Regions from separate parts of the Mesobacillus subterraneus genome, predicted to be linked through region 4. Evidence: riboswitches for the same ligand, from Rfam matches in the RefSeq annotation. Region 4 holds a riboswitch; each other region holds the start of a gene.
What was found. Region 4 has a riboswitch for S-adenosylmethionine ahead of LC048_RS02145 (methionine ABC transporter ATP-binding protein). Riboswitches for the same ligand answer to the same signal wherever they lie in the genome.
Positions count from the first base shown of each region.

Region 1: another riboswitch for S-adenosylmethionine. It lies ahead of mtnW (2,3-diketo-5-methylthiopentyl-1-phosphate enolase); the one in region 4 lies ahead of LC048_RS02145 (methionine ABC transporter ATP-binding protein).
Region 2: another riboswitch for S-adenosylmethionine. It lies ahead of LC048_RS01445 (O-acetylhomoserine aminocarboxypropyltransferase/cysteine synthase family protein); the one in region 4 lies ahead of LC048_RS02145 (methionine ABC transporter ATP-binding protein).
Region 3: another riboswitch for S-adenosylmethionine. It lies ahead of LC048_RS10015 (methionine biosynthesis PLP-dependent protein); the one in region 4 lies ahead of LC048_RS02145 (methionine ABC transporter ATP-binding protein).

Region 1 covers NZ_CP129019.1:2,756,244-2,760,460, forward strand. Annotated here, with positions in the region: gene LC048_RS14395 (methylthioribulose 1-phosphate dehydratase) at 1-142, opposite strand, end outside; gene LC048_RS14400 (2-hydroxy-3-keto-5-methylthiopentenyl-1-phosphate phosphatase) at 139-801, opposite strand; gene mtnW (2,3-diketo-5-methylthiopentyl-1-phosphate enolase) at 798-2,021, opposite strand; SAM riboswitch class I at 2,365-2,472, opposite strand; gene LC048_RS14410 (pyridoxal phosphate-dependent aminotransferase) at 2,552-3,727, opposite strand; gene LC048_RS14415 (carbon-nitrogen family hydrolase) at 3,855-4,217, shown strand, end outside.
Region 2 covers NZ_CP129019.1:310,889-315,105, reverse strand. Annotated here, with positions in the region: gene LC048_RS01450 (methionine ABC transporter ATP-binding protein) at 1-479, opposite strand, end outside; SAM riboswitch class I at 759-873, opposite strand; gene LC048_RS01445 (O-acetylhomoserine aminocarboxypropyltransferase/cysteine synthase family protein) at 985-2,301, opposite strand; SAM riboswitch class I at 2,386-2,490, opposite strand; gene LC048_RS01440 (hypothetical protein) at 2,576-2,914, opposite strand; gene LC048_RS01435 (MFS transporter) at 3,092-4,217, opposite strand, start outside.
Region 3 covers NZ_CP129019.1:1,954,403-1,958,619, reverse strand. Annotated here, with positions in the region: gene metC (cystathionine beta-lyase) at 1-1,052, opposite strand, end outside; gene LC048_RS10015 (methionine biosynthesis PLP-dependent protein) at 1,049-2,164, opposite strand; SAM riboswitch class I at 2,343-2,455, opposite strand; gene LC048_RS10010 (M4 family metallopeptidase) at 2,826-4,217, opposite strand, start outside.
Region 4 covers NZ_CP129019.1:435,078-439,294, forward strand. Annotated here, with positions in the region: gene LC048_RS02130 (methyl-accepting chemotaxis protein) at 1-146, shown strand, start outside; gene LC048_RS02135 (chromate transporter) at 597-1,172, shown strand; gene LC048_RS02140 (chromate transporter) at 1,169-1,699, shown strand; SAM riboswitch class I at 1,842-1,947, shown strand; gene LC048_RS02145 (methionine ABC transporter ATP-binding protein) at 2,206-3,219, shown strand; gene LC048_RS02150 (methionine ABC transporter permease) at 3,209-3,874, shown strand; gene LC048_RS02155 (MetQ/NlpA family ABC transporter substrate-binding protein) at 3,896-4,217, shown strand, end outside.

The DNA of each region.
Region 1 (4,217 bases), 2.3 Mb from region 4:
CGCTTGAAGTCACAAGGAATTGCACTGGGTCGCTGTTCACTTTAATCGCAAGGTTTCCACTCGTTCCCATAAACCAATCACGTTCAGCCAGTTCAGCCTTCACGTCGCCCAATTCTTCCCATTTGGTTTCTAAATAACTCATCCTTTCACCCCTGTCTTAATTTTTAAAGCTTCAATACAGTCATAAAACGTTTCAAAAGATGTATGTGCAACTTCCCATTCTTCACATTTATCTTTTAAGTAATCTCTGGCTAATACGAAATCTGCCTGTTTTGCGGCTTCAAGATCGGTCACCGAATCACCGATGACGATTTTATAAGATCCGCTTTTTTCGAGCTTCCTCATAATTGATGGCTTACAGCATCCGCAATCATTTGAACATTGTTCATCGCAGCTGTTCGGCCATTCAATTTTGATTGTTTTTCCTGAAAAATCAGAACCATTACAGTAAATGCCAGCAATTGGGCCAAATTGTTGAATGATAGGTTCTATGAAAAAATCAATTCCTCCGCTTACGATATATACAGGGATTCCTTCTTCGCTGGCATAATCGAGGAATTCCTGAAAACCGGAGCGAATCCTAGCATTTTTGACGGCAAAATCGATGATTTCTTCCAGCAAGGTGACCGGAAGGAGGGAAAACATTTTCCCTACACCTTCCCTGATCGAAATCGTTCGATCAAGGACTGATTCTTTTATATCGTCCCATCCTTCAGGGCCAAATTGATTCATGATCGCGATGATATTGTCCTTTTCGGTTACGGTTCCGTCGAAGTCACAAAAAATGACTGGATGGGTCATTTCGCCACTACCTCGGCTGAACCCCAAACGCCTAAAGCAATTTTCAACTCTTCAAAATCAAGCGTGCCCTCTTCAAGCGTTTTTCCTTGTAATACGGTTTCAATTGCCTGCCTGAAAGCCTTGCCGCCCCCCTGTGCTCCACCAGGATGACCATGTACGCCTCCGCCGGCATTAATGATTGAATCCACTCCGAAATCTTTTATAAGCAATGGGACCATTCCGGGATGTATACCTGCTGATGGAACCGGGAAAGTCCTGTTAAATTGATCTTCAGCAGTCAGTGCTTCAGCAATGGAGATCGCCTGCTGCTTTTCGAGCGCCACACTTCCATAAGGTGAAGGGAACAGTGAGAAGTCTGCTCCTGCATAGCGGAGTAATTTCCCCAGAAGCAAAGAATATGAAAAGCCATATTCATCAGCTGATGCCAACGCACCGCTGACTGCCGGGTGAGCCATGATTGGTATACCAATTTCTTCATCTTCCCTAAGTTCCTGCAAAACATCTAAACCGTAGGCGAACACATTGAACAACAGCGCATCGGCTCCCAGCTCAGACGCTTTTCGCGCTTTATCCCTAAGCTGTGCAGTCCTTCCTGTCAGGTTTGCAGCATATAAAGTTCTTTGACCAGTAGATTCATAGACTTCATCGAGAACCTGTTTCCCAAGAGTGATCCTCTTTTCAAAAGGAGTAAGTTCATTCTCAAAAAGAATTTCATCATCCTTAATTAAATCGACTCCTCCCAGACTCTGTTCTTTTAGCTGTTTTAACAGAAACTCCATATCACGTCCGATGACACCTTTGAAAATGCTCATAAGCAATGGCCTGTCATAAACGCCAATCTTTTCCCTTATTCCTTCAATCCCATAGCGCGGACCGGGAAATTCTTTCTTTAATTCTTCTCCAAATTCAAGATCTACCAGCTTTACCTTGCCATCAAGCGATAGTTTTCCAAATACCGTTGTGAGGATTGCTGGGAGATCTGGCGAAAAATTAAGGGCAGGATAAGCGATCTTGATTGTCGCCACTGTGTCTGAATTGGTGTTCACGCCAGAACCTTCTACAGAAACAACTCTTCCCTTATGTTTTTTTAATTGTTTTTGGTCCAGTTCAGGTAGATCTGTCCAAGATCCCACTGTCAGCCCAAGCGCGATCCCCTCTGCTTTTTTCTCCGGGTTATGTTTTGCATCATGGACTATGTATGTCGCTGTAATTTCACTCATGTAGATCAATCCTTTCAGTTAGAAAAGCGCAAGCGCCTTGTCCAGCCCCGACAAGCGTTGGAGGGCTGACCAGTGAAGTCGTTCTTTGACTTCATTGAGCGGACCGAAATCGAAAAGTATAGGCGACTGCCCAACTCCGACAAGCGTTGGAGGGCCTGACAGTGAAGTCGCTCTTTGACTTCATTGGCAGGACCGAAACGTCTCGAGGAGTTAGGAGCCGCAGCTAGACAACGATCGAGGGGCTAGGCGCTGGAGCTAGACATTAATATAAGTGCAAAAAAACCATAAAAAAACCATAAAAAAACCTCTTCACAAAGAAGAGGTTAGAAAATACACTAAACTCTTCTCATCTTTCAGCTTTCGCTGCAAGAATTAGCACCGTGCCCAGCTAAATGCTGGATCGGTTGCCGGGCTTCATCGGGCTCGTCCCTCCGCCTGCTCTTGATAAGAAAATAATTTAATCAAGTTATTTAATTGGTTAAAGTAAATTTGTTAATTAGGATTATGTCAGGTTAATAATTCAATGTCAACTATTTTTTGAAAATTCCCAAGCTTTCTATTCTGCTGACAGCTTCTTGCAATCTTGCCTCAGAACTCAGTAAGCCAACCCTCACAAAGCCCTCTCCATGTTCACCAAACCCAACACCTGGAGCAACTGCTATATGTGCTTTTTCAAGTAAAAAATCTGCAAATTCAACCGAAGTGAATTGTTCCGGAACCTTAAGCCAGGCAAAAAACGAACCTTTTGGAGCAGTGACGTGCCAGCCAATATTTTTCAATCCGTCAATAAGGACATTTCTTCTTGATTCGTATAAATCATTCAAATCAGCCACACATTCTTGCGGCCCTAGTAATGCTTCTGCTGCAGCTTCCTGAACAGCACCAAACAAGCTGACATACATATGGTCCTGAAGCAAGTTAATTGCAGCAATCACGCTCTTGTTCCCCGCTGCAAAGCCAACACGCCAACCAGCCATATTATACGTTTTTGAAAGCGTATAAATTTCAATTCCAACCTCTCTGGCACCCTCTGACTGTAAAAAGCTTTGTGGTCTTTTTCCTTCAAAGCCAATCGCTCCATACGCGAAATCATGGACAACACAAATTTCATTTTTTCGGGCCAGCTCGATTGTCTGATCAAAAAATTCCTGATGCGCCACTGCGCCAGTAGGATTATTTGGGTAGTTGAGAAACATCAGTTTTGCTTGTTCCAAATCGTCTGCACTTAATAAGGCATAATCAGGCAGAAACTCATTCTCCTCTTTTAATGGCATTGTCACCATCTTTGCCTTTGCAAGTTCAACTCCAGATATGTAGTCAGGATAGCCGGGGTCAGGAACAAGGATTGTGTCCCCCGGATTCAACAAACATTGAGGAATTTCAACGAGGCCAGCCTTGCCACCAAATAGGATGGCAATTTCTTCTTCTGGGTCAAGATTGACTCCATACTCCCTTTTATAAAAACCTGCTGCAGCTTCTTTTAATGAGCTCAATCCCCTAAACGGCGAATACTTATGATTAGCTGGGTTTTCTCCAGCTTGCTTCAACTTTTCAACGATGTGCTGTGGTGTCGGCTGGTCAGGGTTTCCCTGTCCAAGATTTATAACGTCTGCCCCTTTTTCAGTATATATGCCCACTTTTTGCACGAGTGAAGCAAAAAACTGCTTGGGCAGGCTTTTCAATAAATTTGATTGTGAAAATTCCATTTTCTCACCTGCTTAGAAAATATATTAGTATGTAAAAATTTTAATTTGAAATTCTAGTCACAAATGATATAACGTAAATAGTAACTTGTAAAGATATAATTTTCAGAAAGTATGGCGGTGATGAATGATGAAATATAAAATAGCATGCTTGCAAATGGACATTGTCTTTGGGAATCCTGAGCAAAATTATAAAAAAGCCTCCGAACTGATTGACAAGGCAAATGCTCAAAAACCTGATATCATTGTCCTTCCGGAGCTATGGACTACCGGATATGATCTCGATCAATTAAAAGACACTGCAGAAGAAGAAGCAAAAGAAGCTAAAGTGTTTTTCAAGGATGCAGCTGAGAAATATTCTTCCCACTTTATTGGCGGTTCTGTTGCTAATAAAACCGAAAAAGGCATTGAAAATACACTGCTTGTATTCGACAAAAACGGTGAACAGGCAGGATTGTACAGCAAGCTCCATTTGTTCAAGCTCATGGATGAG
Region 2 (4,217 bases), 120 kb from region 4:
TTAGGGTTATTAGCCAGTGCCCTGGCAATTCCGACCCTCTGCTTTTGACCGCCACTCAACTGGGATGGGTAGGCATCTCCCCGACCCTTAAGACCTACTAGTTCGATTAGCTCTTTAACCCGCTTATCTCTCTCAGATTTAGCTACTCCGGCAATTTCAAGTGGAAACGCGATATTCTCCGCAACCGTTCTTGACCAGAGCAAATTGAAATGCTGGAAGATCATACTGATTTCCTGGCGAGCCTTACGCAATTTAACTCCCTTGATCCTGGAAACTTCCCTGCCAGCTACCACGACAGAACCTGAAGTTGGAATCTCCAGACCGTTCAGCATTCGGATCAAGGTGCTTTTACCGGCCCCACTATAGCCGATGACCCCATATATTTCGCCTTCCTTGACTTCAAGGCTGACATCATCAACCGCTTTAACGTCTCCCTTGCTGGAAGGATAAATCTTTCTGGCATTTTTTATCGTAATCAATTGACTCCCCCTCTTTACACCTACACTTTTTAAAACCATTACATATCCCCTGAAAATTAAGAAGGTTATCAATCTAGTTTCCCATTCCCTAATCGAAAAAATTCAATCTCCAGCAAAAATGGCAATAGACTCAATCTTAAACGAGGATGTTTGTGCTCTAATCATAAATTCTTATTGAACAAGCTTTTCAGCTATAGCTTATTAAGCTTTTTTCAAAAAGGGCAAAATAAAAGCCTTCCTGCAAGTGAGCAGAAAGGCATAGTCATAGTGGATTCCTTTCTCTCATCTGCCAAAGCGATCCGCTTTGTGTGAATTGGCACCATTTCAGCAAGCAATGCTTACTGACGGTTGCCGGGTTTCATAGGGCACATCCCTCCACCTCTCTTGATAAGAGCACGCTATTAAATTATCTAATGTGTTTTAAGTTACGAGTGTGATTGTAGCACGGAGTAAAAAAGGGTGTCAACAAAATTATTTCCGAATACCAATTGGAACCTTATGGATATTAAGCCTTGGCTGGAATTCCTGGTACTCCGGTCGCTTTTTCGATTGCCTGCTCCAGATCTTCAATGATATCCTCGACGTTTTCAATTCCGACTGAAAGGCGAATTAAATCTTCCGGAACTCCGGCTGCTTTAAGACCTTCTGAATCCAGCTGCTGATGTGTGGTGCTTGCAGGATGGATGATCAAGCTTTTTGCATCGCCGACATTCGCGACGTGGGACCATAATTCTAATGAGTTAATAAGCTTTGCTCCCGCTTCCCTACCACCTTCAATCCCAAAAATGACAACTGCACCGGCTCCCTTAGGAAGATAGCGAGCCGCGAGCTTTTTATCAGGGTGTGATTCATAGCCTGGATATCTGATCCAAGTAACAGCAGGATGGGATTCAAGATAATCTACGATTTTACGTGTATTCTCAACATGCTCCTTCATGCGAACATGTAAAGTTTCTATTCCTAGATTGAATTGGAATGCACTCTGTGGACTAATTGCTGGTCCAAGGTCCCGCAAAAGCTGTACTCTTGCTTTTACAATAAATGCGGCAGCTCCAATTGCATCACTATACACAAGGTTATGGTAGCTGGAGTCCGGTTCATTGAATCCTGGGAATTTAGGTGACTTCCAATCGAACTTTCCTCCATCCACAATGACCCCGCCCATGACAGTGCCATTTCCCAATAGCCATTTGGTTGCCGAGTGGACGACGATATCTGCGCCATGTTCAATTGGCCGGCAAAGATATGGTGTCGCAAATGTATTATCGATAATCAGCGGAACACCTGCATCATGGGCAACTTCAGCGACAGCTTCAATATCCAGGACCCTGAGACTTGGATTACCGATTGTTTCTGCATAGACTGCTTTTGTTTTCGGAGTGATCGCTTTTCTAAAATTGGCAGGATCCGTTGAATCGACTAGGTGAACTTTTATTCCATACTTCGGCAGGGTTACAGCAAATAGATTATAAGTGCCTCCATATAGATTGGAAGCAGCGACAATCTCATCACCCGCATGTGCAATGTTCAAGATTGCCATCGTGATGGCAGACATCCCGCTTGATAATGCAAGAGCCCCAATACCTCCCTCAAGCAGAGCTACTTTTTCTTCCAGAGCAGTAACAGTCGGATTATGTAGCCGTGAGTAAATGTAGCCCGGTTCTTTAAGCGCGAATAAATCTGCTGCATGTTCCGTGTTTTCAAATTGGAACGCATTGCTCGAATAAATCGGAACTGCCCTTGCTCCGGTCACTGGGTCTGGTGACTGACCTCCATGTACCCCTAGCGTTTCAATTCTGTAATTTTTTTGCTCATTAGCCATCTCCATCTCTCCAATCTACATAATTTTTCTGGAAAAACTGATACAAAAAACCCTCTTCATAAGAAGAGGGTCATTTATCATCTCTCCTTATCTTTACAGAGCAAGTAACTCTGCTGGAATTAGCACCGTGTTTTCATAACCGGTTGCCGGGCTTCAAAGGGCCAGTCCCTCCACCTCTCTGGATAAGTATATTCAATTCGTTTTTACTGCGTTAAAGTGATAATATCACGCCGCAAGATAGCAGTCAATATATTTTGACTATTCAGATAAAAATTTACACAGGAAGTGGTCTTGCAAGATAAAATATCGATTCCAGTACCAATAGGTCACGAAATGTACAATCAATTGTTAAATGATTATATTTCACCCCATGCAGCAGTTTAAGGTCTCCCTCAAATAATTGATCCAATAATGCATCCGTACCCGAAATTGTTGCAGTGTATCCGTTATGAATACAAGTTTCATGGCAAACCACCTTGCCATCCTTGAAAGACAAGTAAAATATACCACTCTTTGCTTCTATTTTTATGATCAGGTCCAGTTTATTTACTAACTGCAGAATATGTTCCTTCTTTGGAATTTCAGCCACAAACCTTTCAATTTGTTCTCGCATTCCGATCAGCTCCCTTATATTACATATTCCTTGTACTCGGGGAAAAACCTGTTTGAATCCTTCGACAAATACATAATTAAATTTACAATATGATTAACGTAAAAAAAAGACAATACCGTTTGTTATTTCGGCATCGTCTTTCATTTCCCGAGAAATATATCCAAAGAAATACAGTAATCAAGCTGGTTTTGTCTTCATCATGCCGGATTTTGGCTTATCCATCGTTTTGAAAACCAAAAAGAAATAAGTGGAACCTACTAAATACAAACCTGCAGTAATCGTAAACACAGTCGCATATCCCCAATACGAACCGTATTTCAAGACGATTCCAGTCGATACCGGCCCCATAACCGCCCATCCGAGGTTAAACACCATTTGATTCACAGAGTTGGCTAAACCCTTCATGGAATCATCAACCTTCGACATCATTAGCGACATCTGGATAGGATTACCTGCGTTCATAAGTGCCTGACGAAATAAAAATCCTAGAGCAGCAAGCCAAAAGTTCTGTGTGTACGCTGTCAGCAGCAAAAATGGCAGGGACAGCATCTGCAATACAACTACCGCTCTAACTTCACCAAGTCTGCGAACGACCAATGGACCGATGATCATCGCAACAGCTGTGGCTCCCTGTCCTAATGAAATGACCAAGCCAATCAATGAATTGGAAGCCATGAACCGATCTGCAAAATATAGGTTTAAATACGGAATGACCAATCCAGCTCCAAAACCAATCATCAATTGCGCAACTGCAAACAGCAGAATGATTTTGAAGCTTGCTTTGTGGGGAATACCTTTAGTTTTTTCTTTTGTATCGCCAGCCGATATGCGAGCTGGTCGATTTTCATTCAACCTCAAAATTGGAATCAAAGCAGCTAAAAACAAACCTGAACCAATGATCAACGTGTACCTTATACTCTTCAATTCAGGAATGACCATTGAAAATAAGTCAGTAAGAATTCCCCCTAAAAGACTGCCCACCACGTTAGCAGCAGTCATCGCAGCGAAATGTATACTGAATAGGTGTACTCTCTGTTCAGGCTTGGAATTTTCCGCAAGCCACGGAATAATCGAAACTTGAATGAAAGCTGACGCCAGTCCTGTTCCAAATGCGAACAAAACCAACAGTGCCTGGGTTTCGACCATGCTGCGGGCAAATAAGATTAAGCCTGTCGATAATGCACCATACAACATCAACTTTTTCCTGCCAGCTTTGTCGCTTAATATTCCTGCGGGAATAAGGATTAGAGCTGTCGCAAGCGAAGTCATCGAAATCACTTTTCCGTTAACCAATTCATTGAGA
Region 3 (4,217 bases), 1.5 Mb from region 4:
TGCCGTTCTTCCGGTGGCATTGCTGCATGTGACATTTTTGCAGGGTAGGAAAGGATGGATTCTACCGCTCCGAGGCTGACTGCAAAAACAGGCAGTTTCACTTGTTCTATAAATCTGGATAAAACCTCAGCATTTTCAATTTCAAAGGAAAGAACCGCACCGGGCCCGTATGCCTGCTGTATCTGAAGCTCTGACTGCGGATGATCTGCAAGGTCAGGGTAAAAGACATTCTTGATTAAAGGCTGATCTTTTAAAAAGCTAGCAATTTTCTTTGCGCTTTCCTGAGATTGATTCATTCTGACTGACAGGGTTTTGATACCTCTCATAACAAGCCATGCATCCTGGACCCCGAGGACAGCCCCGAAAGAATTCTGCAGGGAATAAAGCCTGTTTGCCAGTTCTTCATCCTTAACTACTGCCAGACCTGCGACTGTATCACTGTGGCCGGACAGAAACTTTGTCGCGCTGTGAAGGACAATATCAGCTCCAAGTTCCAACGGTCGCTGCAAGTAGGGAGTCATGAAAGTATTGTCGACAAATGTATAGGCGCCGTTTTTCTTTGCAATATCGCTGATAGCCTGAATATCTGATACCTTTAGCAGCGGATTAGAAGGTGTTTCTGCATAAAGCAATGCTGTGTTTGGCCTCATCGCTTGTTCCACCGCGTCAAGATCAGTCATATCGACAAAAGTATGCTCAATTCCAAAACGGTTCAATACCTGTGTAACCATCCGATAAGTCCCGCCATAAACATCTTCGGTCACGATCACGTGATCTCCCTGCGAAAGAAGCAAAAAGGCAGTTGAGATGGCAGCCATCCCAGAAGAAAAGGCAAAGCCCCTTACACCGCCCTCGAGTTCGGAGATGATTTCCTCAAGCGCTTCTCTTGTCGGGTTAAGGCTGCGGCTGTAATCATATTTCCCGAACTGTTCTGCAGATTGCTGATGGAAGGTGGAGGCATGCTGGATCGGTACGCTGACTCCGCCAGTTGCTGGATCGACTTTATGCTTGTTATGGAGCAACTGGGTTTCGAATGTATATCGCTGAGTCATAGAACTTCTGCCTCCTGAAGCGCCTTTTTAAAAGCTTTTTCCAAATCCTCTATCAAATCTTCCATGTTCTCGATTCCAACCGAAAATCGGAGAAGTCGGTCACACACACCGGTTTTTTCACGTATTTCAGCCGGAATGTCGGCGTGAGTCTGGGTTGCAGGGTAGGTAATGAAACTTTCGACACCGCCGAGACTTTCAGCAAAAGTGATTGTGGAAAGACTTTTTAAAAATGGATTGACCATGGCAGAGGAGTGAACCCTGAAGGATATCATCCCGCCTCTTCCGGGATACAGGACATCTCTCACTGCATTGTGCCCCTGTAAATAATCCACAAGTTCCCTGGCATTTTGCTCGTGTCGTTCCATCCTTAATGCCAGAGTCTTCATCCCGCGGATAAGCAGCCAGGAATCGAATGGACTTAATACCGCACCGCCGCCATTTTGATGAAGGAAAAGAGAATCACATAACTGCTGTCCCCTGGCAACAATCAGACCAGCAAGGACATCATTATGCCCGCCAAGATATTTCGTGGCACTGTGGATGACGATATCCGCTCCAAGTGTGATTGGTTTTTGCAGCAGGGGAGTATAGAAGGTATTATCCACAATCAATAAAATACCGTGTTCTTTTGTTATTTTTGCTATTGCTTCAATATTAGCTTGTTCCATGAGCGGATTCGTCGGGGTTTCCACAAAAAGAGCCTTCGTACTATGATTGATCGCTGATTTGATTTCGTTTAAATTCGCCATGTCTGCATATGTACTATTTAATCCCCACTTTCTGAAGCCTTGTTCTAGGAGACGATAAGTGCCCCCGTATAAATCTTTTGAGACAATCCATTCATCCCCGTGCTCGAATAAGGAGAGAACTGTCCAAATTGCTGCCATTCCTGAGCTGCAGGCAAAGCCGCGGTCACCTTCCTCCAGGTCTGCAATCGCGTTCTCAAGAATTTCGCGAGTCGGGTTGCCGGTGCGCACATAATCATAACCGCTGGACTGTCCAATCTCTTCATGGCGGTAGGCGGTCGTTAAATAGATTGGTGGATTGACCGCTCCTGTAGATGTTTCACTTCTGTTACCAAGCTGGGCTAATTTCGTATCCATTTCTGCCAATTTGCTCACTCCTATTGGTTGTAGTCAGACGGCAGTTTTTGTTTTAGGGGAAAAGACGAGATTATCGACTTAAAAGGGGCTTAATCTACAATGATCCAAAAAGTCAGTGCAGTGTGAGGTCCCTAATAAAACAAAAAAAGCCTTCTTTAGAAGAAGACTTTACAGTTAATAGCCATTCTTCTTATCTGCCAAGTTTTAAAAACTTGCTGGAATTAGCACCTTTTCAACAAAAATGGTTGAAGGTTGCTGAAGCTTCACAGGTCCAGAACCCTCAGCTTCTCTGGATAAGATGTCATAATATTGAATTATTAAATTTCTCTAAATAGTACAGCTATTAATACGGAATGTCAATCATTAAATTAAAGCGGTGAAGTAAATAGGTGAAAAGTAACTATGGTGTAAAGTTTAGCCTGGCATAGGGATTCTATTTTGACAGCTTTTCTGGATATGTAGGTGAAGCAGTCAAGATTCTGTTGTTTTTATGACAGCTTTTCGTGGAACAGGGGCTTCATTCCCAGGACCGAAGCGTCTCGAGGGTCTGGGCGCTGGAGCTTGATTAAGAAAACTACCTGCAGTTAGCCACACTTAAAAAAGTGTACGCTTAACAAAAAAAAACTGGTCCACGTTTTTAAATGAGCCAGTCTCGCTAAATATAAAGCTATTAATTTATTCCTACTGCATCAAATGCTTTATTGACAGAGTTGACTTCTGCCGAAGTGGATCCATACAGGTCTTTAGCTGCTTGTACCAATCCTGCTCTTGCCTGACTAAAGTTTGTTGAAGAAGTAAAATAAACTGTGTTTGCACGGTAGAAAATCGCACCCATTTTACTCGTTCCTACGCCTGGGACCGATACTCCATAATGTGAACCGCCTTGGCTCAGAAGGTATGCAGCTTTATTGATGATGCCGCTGTTGATATGGACACCGCCATTATCGGAAGTGCCAGTATAACGTACAGAGTAGTGATCTGGGTCGCCGTATTTTGTTGGGTCGCTCATCGAACGAAGGGCGTCACCTGCTTTGTTTGGTGTGTAGATGTCTTCGCCGATTTCAAAGTCAGGGTTATTATTATCATGGAATTCAGCAAGCGTGCCGAAGATATCGGAAATCGCTTCGTTCAGAGCACCAGATTCGTACTGATAAACAAGGTCAGAGCTGAAATCCGTCACTGCGTGAGTCAGTTCATGCGCCACAACATCAAGCGCACCGGAAAGCGGGATGAAGGTCGTGCCATCTCCATCACCATACACCATTTGCTGGCCATTCCAGAACGCATTGTTATAGCTTCTGCCGTAATGCACAGTAGATTTCAACGCTGCGCCTTTGTTGTCATATGAATTGCGGCCAAAAGTATTCTTATAGTAATCATAAGTTAGGCCTGCATAGTGGGCATCTACAGCTGCACCGTCATAAGCTGCATTCAGGTTATTATCGGCGTCCAACCATAGGGAACCAGGGGTTCTCTGCCTATTTTTTGCATCATAAGTGAAGACACCATTTCCGCGAGTATTGTCCTGCAAATAATATGAACCATTGGAAAGGAGAGTGTTCAATGATTTCGTGTCACCCAGGACTCCGACACCAGAACCTACAGTGTTCGTTCCACTCACTGAAGGATTATTTTTACCGGCAGTGTGAAGAGCATTGTATTTATTGATGATTTCCCCAGTTGCAGCGTTGACAAAGTACTGGTAATTCCCAGGTTCAGGACTAAGGAAATTCAAAGTGACATGGTATGCGTACACTGCTTGGTCCTCACCAGGATAAACAACCAATTCAGCAGAAGGGGCTACTTCATAATCAGGTTTCAATCCTAAGTCCACTTCAGCAATTGAGATAGCGTCTCTTTGGGATTTTTTATTTGATGCCTTTAGGATTTTGTTATCGAGTCCTTTGCTGACTGTTCCGTTGAAGACTTTAAGAACTCCTGTTTCGTCCACTCTTGCAGCCTGTGTTGCTCCCCAGACAGGGACACCGTTATATACTTGTTGCAGTCGGACTACATCTCCACCAAGCTGATCTGCTTCCTGTGATTTAACGACGAAACTATC
Region 4 (4,217 bases):
AAACAGCAGCAGGAAGCGAAGAAATCTCTGCTTCCACCACTGAACAATTATCGGCGTTTGACAACCTATCGAAAAAGGTTACTGACTTGAGAAAGCTGACAAATGAGTTGAATGATTCTGTTTCTGTTTTTAAGTTTAATAGATAATTTAGAGAGTATCATAGCCTTAGGGCTATGGTACTTTTTTTATCCGACGTGCTGGTTACTCAATCAGAGGAAGTGTTTTTACCTGCAAAAATGCGACTTGGTCGAATTAATTGGGTATGTGGTCGAATTATTTGAAAAAGTGGTCGAATTAATTCAAAATGTGGTCGGAATATGTGTAAATGTGGTCGAATTAATTACAAATGTGGTCAAAATAACTTAAAATGTGGTCGGGAAAATTAAAAATTCGCCAATAAGTCAAGGGACGAGGAGAATTTTCACTGATCTGAACCTTTTAAAGGGGAAGATGTAAATTAGTGTGGCAATCGACCTGCAAATTAATATGAATTTGACATGCAGTATCGAATATAGGAGTCTATAATAAAATTAAAGCAATAAGATTTATAGAAAGAGACCGCTTTAGGCACCAATAACCAAAGAGAAGGTGAAGTTTTGAAACAACGAGATTTATTCTTAGCGTTTTTTCGCGTGGGAATCCTTGGCTATGGAGGCGGCCCGTCTTCGATTCCGCTTGTACATAAGGAAGTGGTAGAAAAATATAAATGGATGGACTCTGATGAGTTCGGTGATGTCCTTGCTTTGGGAAATGCACTGCCAGGCCCGATTGCTACGAAAATGGCTGGCTATATAGGCTATCGAGTAGGGGGATATCTTGGCATGATCAATGCTCTGGCAGCAACGATGATCCCGGCGATTATCCTGATGATCCTCCTCTTGACCGGCCTGAACTCATACAAAGATGAGCCATGGGTGAAAGGTATGGCGGAGGCTGTTGTTCCAGTTGTTGCAGTCATGCTTGCTGTCCTTACATGGGATTTTATCAAGAAGTCAGGTAAATCAAAGCTTGGATGGGTCTGGACAGCTGTGGCGCTAATAGGCAGTCTGGTTCTTCTTCAATTCTTCAATCTGCATCCCGCTATTTTGATTTTTGTCTTGCTGCTCGGTGCCTTGCTGAAAAAAGACCCTGCTCCAGTTGAAAACAAACAAACAGGAGGGGAGCAGCAATGATTTACTTTCATATATTTTTGGACTTTTTCATTCCCGGGATTTTAGGATATGGAGGTGGACCTGCCTCCATACCGTTAATTGAAAATGAAGTTGTTGACCGCTATGAATGGATGTCTGTCAACGAATTCAGTGAAGTGCTGGCAATGGGCAACGCCCTGCCAGGCCCGATTGCAACTAAGATGGCTGGGTATATTGGATATGCAGAAGGCGGAATCCTCGGTGCTATCGTTGGGGTATTTGCCACGGTCGCACCATCCTTAATCCTAATGATCAGCCTGCTCGGACTTTTAATGAAGTTCAAAGATTCCCCGCGTGTCAAAAGGCTGACAATCGTCGTCCGCCCTGTCATTGCCGTCCTTTTAGGAGTCATGACCTATGATTTCTTTTTCTCTTCCTATGAGGGGGTCGGTCTAATGCAGACCATTCTGATTGGCGGAATCAGCTTCATCCTGATGGAAAAATTGAAAGTCCACCCTGCATATGTCATCGCAGGTTCCCTTGTTTACGGCGCCCTTGTTTTATCGTGAACAAGGGTTTTTCTTTTTTTAAAAACATTTCCTTACTCCGACAATCATGTAAGCGGTGTCATTAAAAAACGCTGAAAAAACTATATTGACAAATATATCAGATAGTTTTAATATTTCAATTATCGAAATTAATTGAATAAGTTACTTATCAAGAGAGACTGAGGGATTAGGCCCTGTGACGTCCGGCAACCTCCTTTTTAGGAAAGGTGCCACTTCCTGCAGAATGAGTTCATTCTGAAAGATAAGTCGTATAGATGTTTACGATGCCTCTTTCTTTGAATGAAAGAGGCATTTTTATTTTTAGCTCTGTTTGTTGATTTCCGTTCCAGGCGCTTCGCTTCCCGAGGGCAGTGGGGGAGCCTCCTCGGCGCTATATGCGTCTGCGGGGTCTCCCTATGACTTGCTCATGCCGCAGGAGTCTATGCGCCTTCCACTACAATCAACACGGTGTAATAACAAGATTGGGCTTTAACAGAGCCTTATTTTTAAAAAACGGGGGTGCAAACATGATTGAAGTGAAAAGCCTGGTCAAGATATACGAAACGAAAAAAGGGTCAGTTACAGGTGTTGACCATGTTTCATTAAAAGTAGCAAAGGGCGAGATATATGGAATTGTCGGTTATAGCGGTGCCGGGAAAAGTTCTTTGATACGATGCCTGAACCTCCTTGAAAAGCCGACATCAGGAGAGATACATATTGACGGAGTAGAGCTTACTTCTTTGAATAAAAATGACCTTAGAAAGGCGCGCTTGAAAATTGGGATGATCTTTCAGCATTTCCATCTTGTCAGCGCAAAGACAGTTAGTGAAAATATTGCATTTGCGTTGAAAGCAGCCGGCCTTCCGAAAGCAAAAATACAGGATAGAGTGACAGAGCTCCTTGATATGGTTGGTCTTTCGGATAAAAAGGATGTCTATCCGGCACAATTGTCAGGCGGACAGAAACAGCGTGTCGGCATCGCCAGGGCGCTGGCGAACAATCCATCAGTGCTTTTGTGTGATGAAGCTACTTCCGCTCTTGATCCGAGCACGACGAAATCGATTCTATCTCTACTTAAAAAGATTAATAGTGAATTGGGGATCACCATTGTCCTCATCACCCATGAGATGGAAGTCGTCAAGACGATCTGTGACAGGATGGCGGTCATGCAGGATGGGAAAATCATTGAAGAAGGCAATGTTTATGATGTTTTCGCGAATCCCCAGCAGACGCTCACAAAGGACTTCGTCAACTCCATCCTTCAATTCGAATTGCCGGAAAGGTTGCTGGAGGAGCGTCAAGGAAAGCTGATCAAGATTTATTTCCAGGGTGAGATTGCTGAAGAGGGTGTCATTTCAGATGTTTTCCAAACCTTTAAGGTGCGCGGCAATATCCTCCATGGGAAAATCGAATATATTCAGGACATTCCACTGGGGATTTTCATCATGGAGGTCACGGGAGAACAAATGGAGATTGAGCGGGCGATTGCCTACATAGCGGCAAGGACGACAAATCTGGAGGTGATTGGTGATGCTGCTTGATAACCTTATTGAACTATTGCCTGAATTGAACAAAGCATTTTTTGAAACAATCTATATGGTTGGCATCTCCATCCTTGTCGCAATAATTGTCGGCTTGCCTACTGGGGTTCTGCTTTTTGTCACTGATAAAGGACTTTTTCTGGAAAATCAAGTTTTTAAAAATATTGCCAGCTTCATCGTCAATATGATTCGCTCGGTTCCATTCATCATCTTGTTGATCGCTCTCTTGCCACTCGCGAATTTGATTGCGGGTTCGACAATCGGGCCGACAGCCGCATCTGTATCTTTATCGGTCGCGGCAATCCCGTTCTTTGCGAGAATCGTAGAACAAAGCTTTCGGGAAATCGATAAGGGTGTCATCGAAGCTGCTGTTGCGACAGGCGCAACGCCGTGGATGATTATTAAAGATGTCCTTATACCAGAGGCTAAGCCTGGCATCGTTCAGGGTGTGACCATCACGATCATCAGCCTTGTTGCCTATTCGGCAATGGCCGGCATTGTCGGCGGTGGCGGAGTCGGTGACCTCGCGATCCGCTTCGGTTATTACAGATACGACAATACAATCATGATCACGACAGTCATCATCCTGATTTGCCTCGTCCAGCTGATCCAGTTTGGCGGAGACAGAATTGCAAGAGTAGTAGACAAAAGGTAAATAATAGGAGGTTCTTTTAAAATGAGAAAATTATTCTTTTCAGTAGTGTTATTTTTATCAATCGGACTGCTCGCTGCATGCGGCAGCGACTCATCATCCAGCGGAGATGCAAAAAAAGTGACATTCGGAGCGACATCCGGTCCATACAGCGATATGGTCTCAAAAGCCATCAAGCCACTTCTTGAGAAAAAAGGCTATGAAGTGAAAGTAGTCGAGTTCAGCGATTACATCCAGCCGAACCTGGCATTGTCAAAGGATGATCTTGACGCTAACCTGTTCCAGCACAAGGTTTATATGGAAAACTTCGCGAAAGAACATAAGCTTGAACTATCGGAAGTCATCG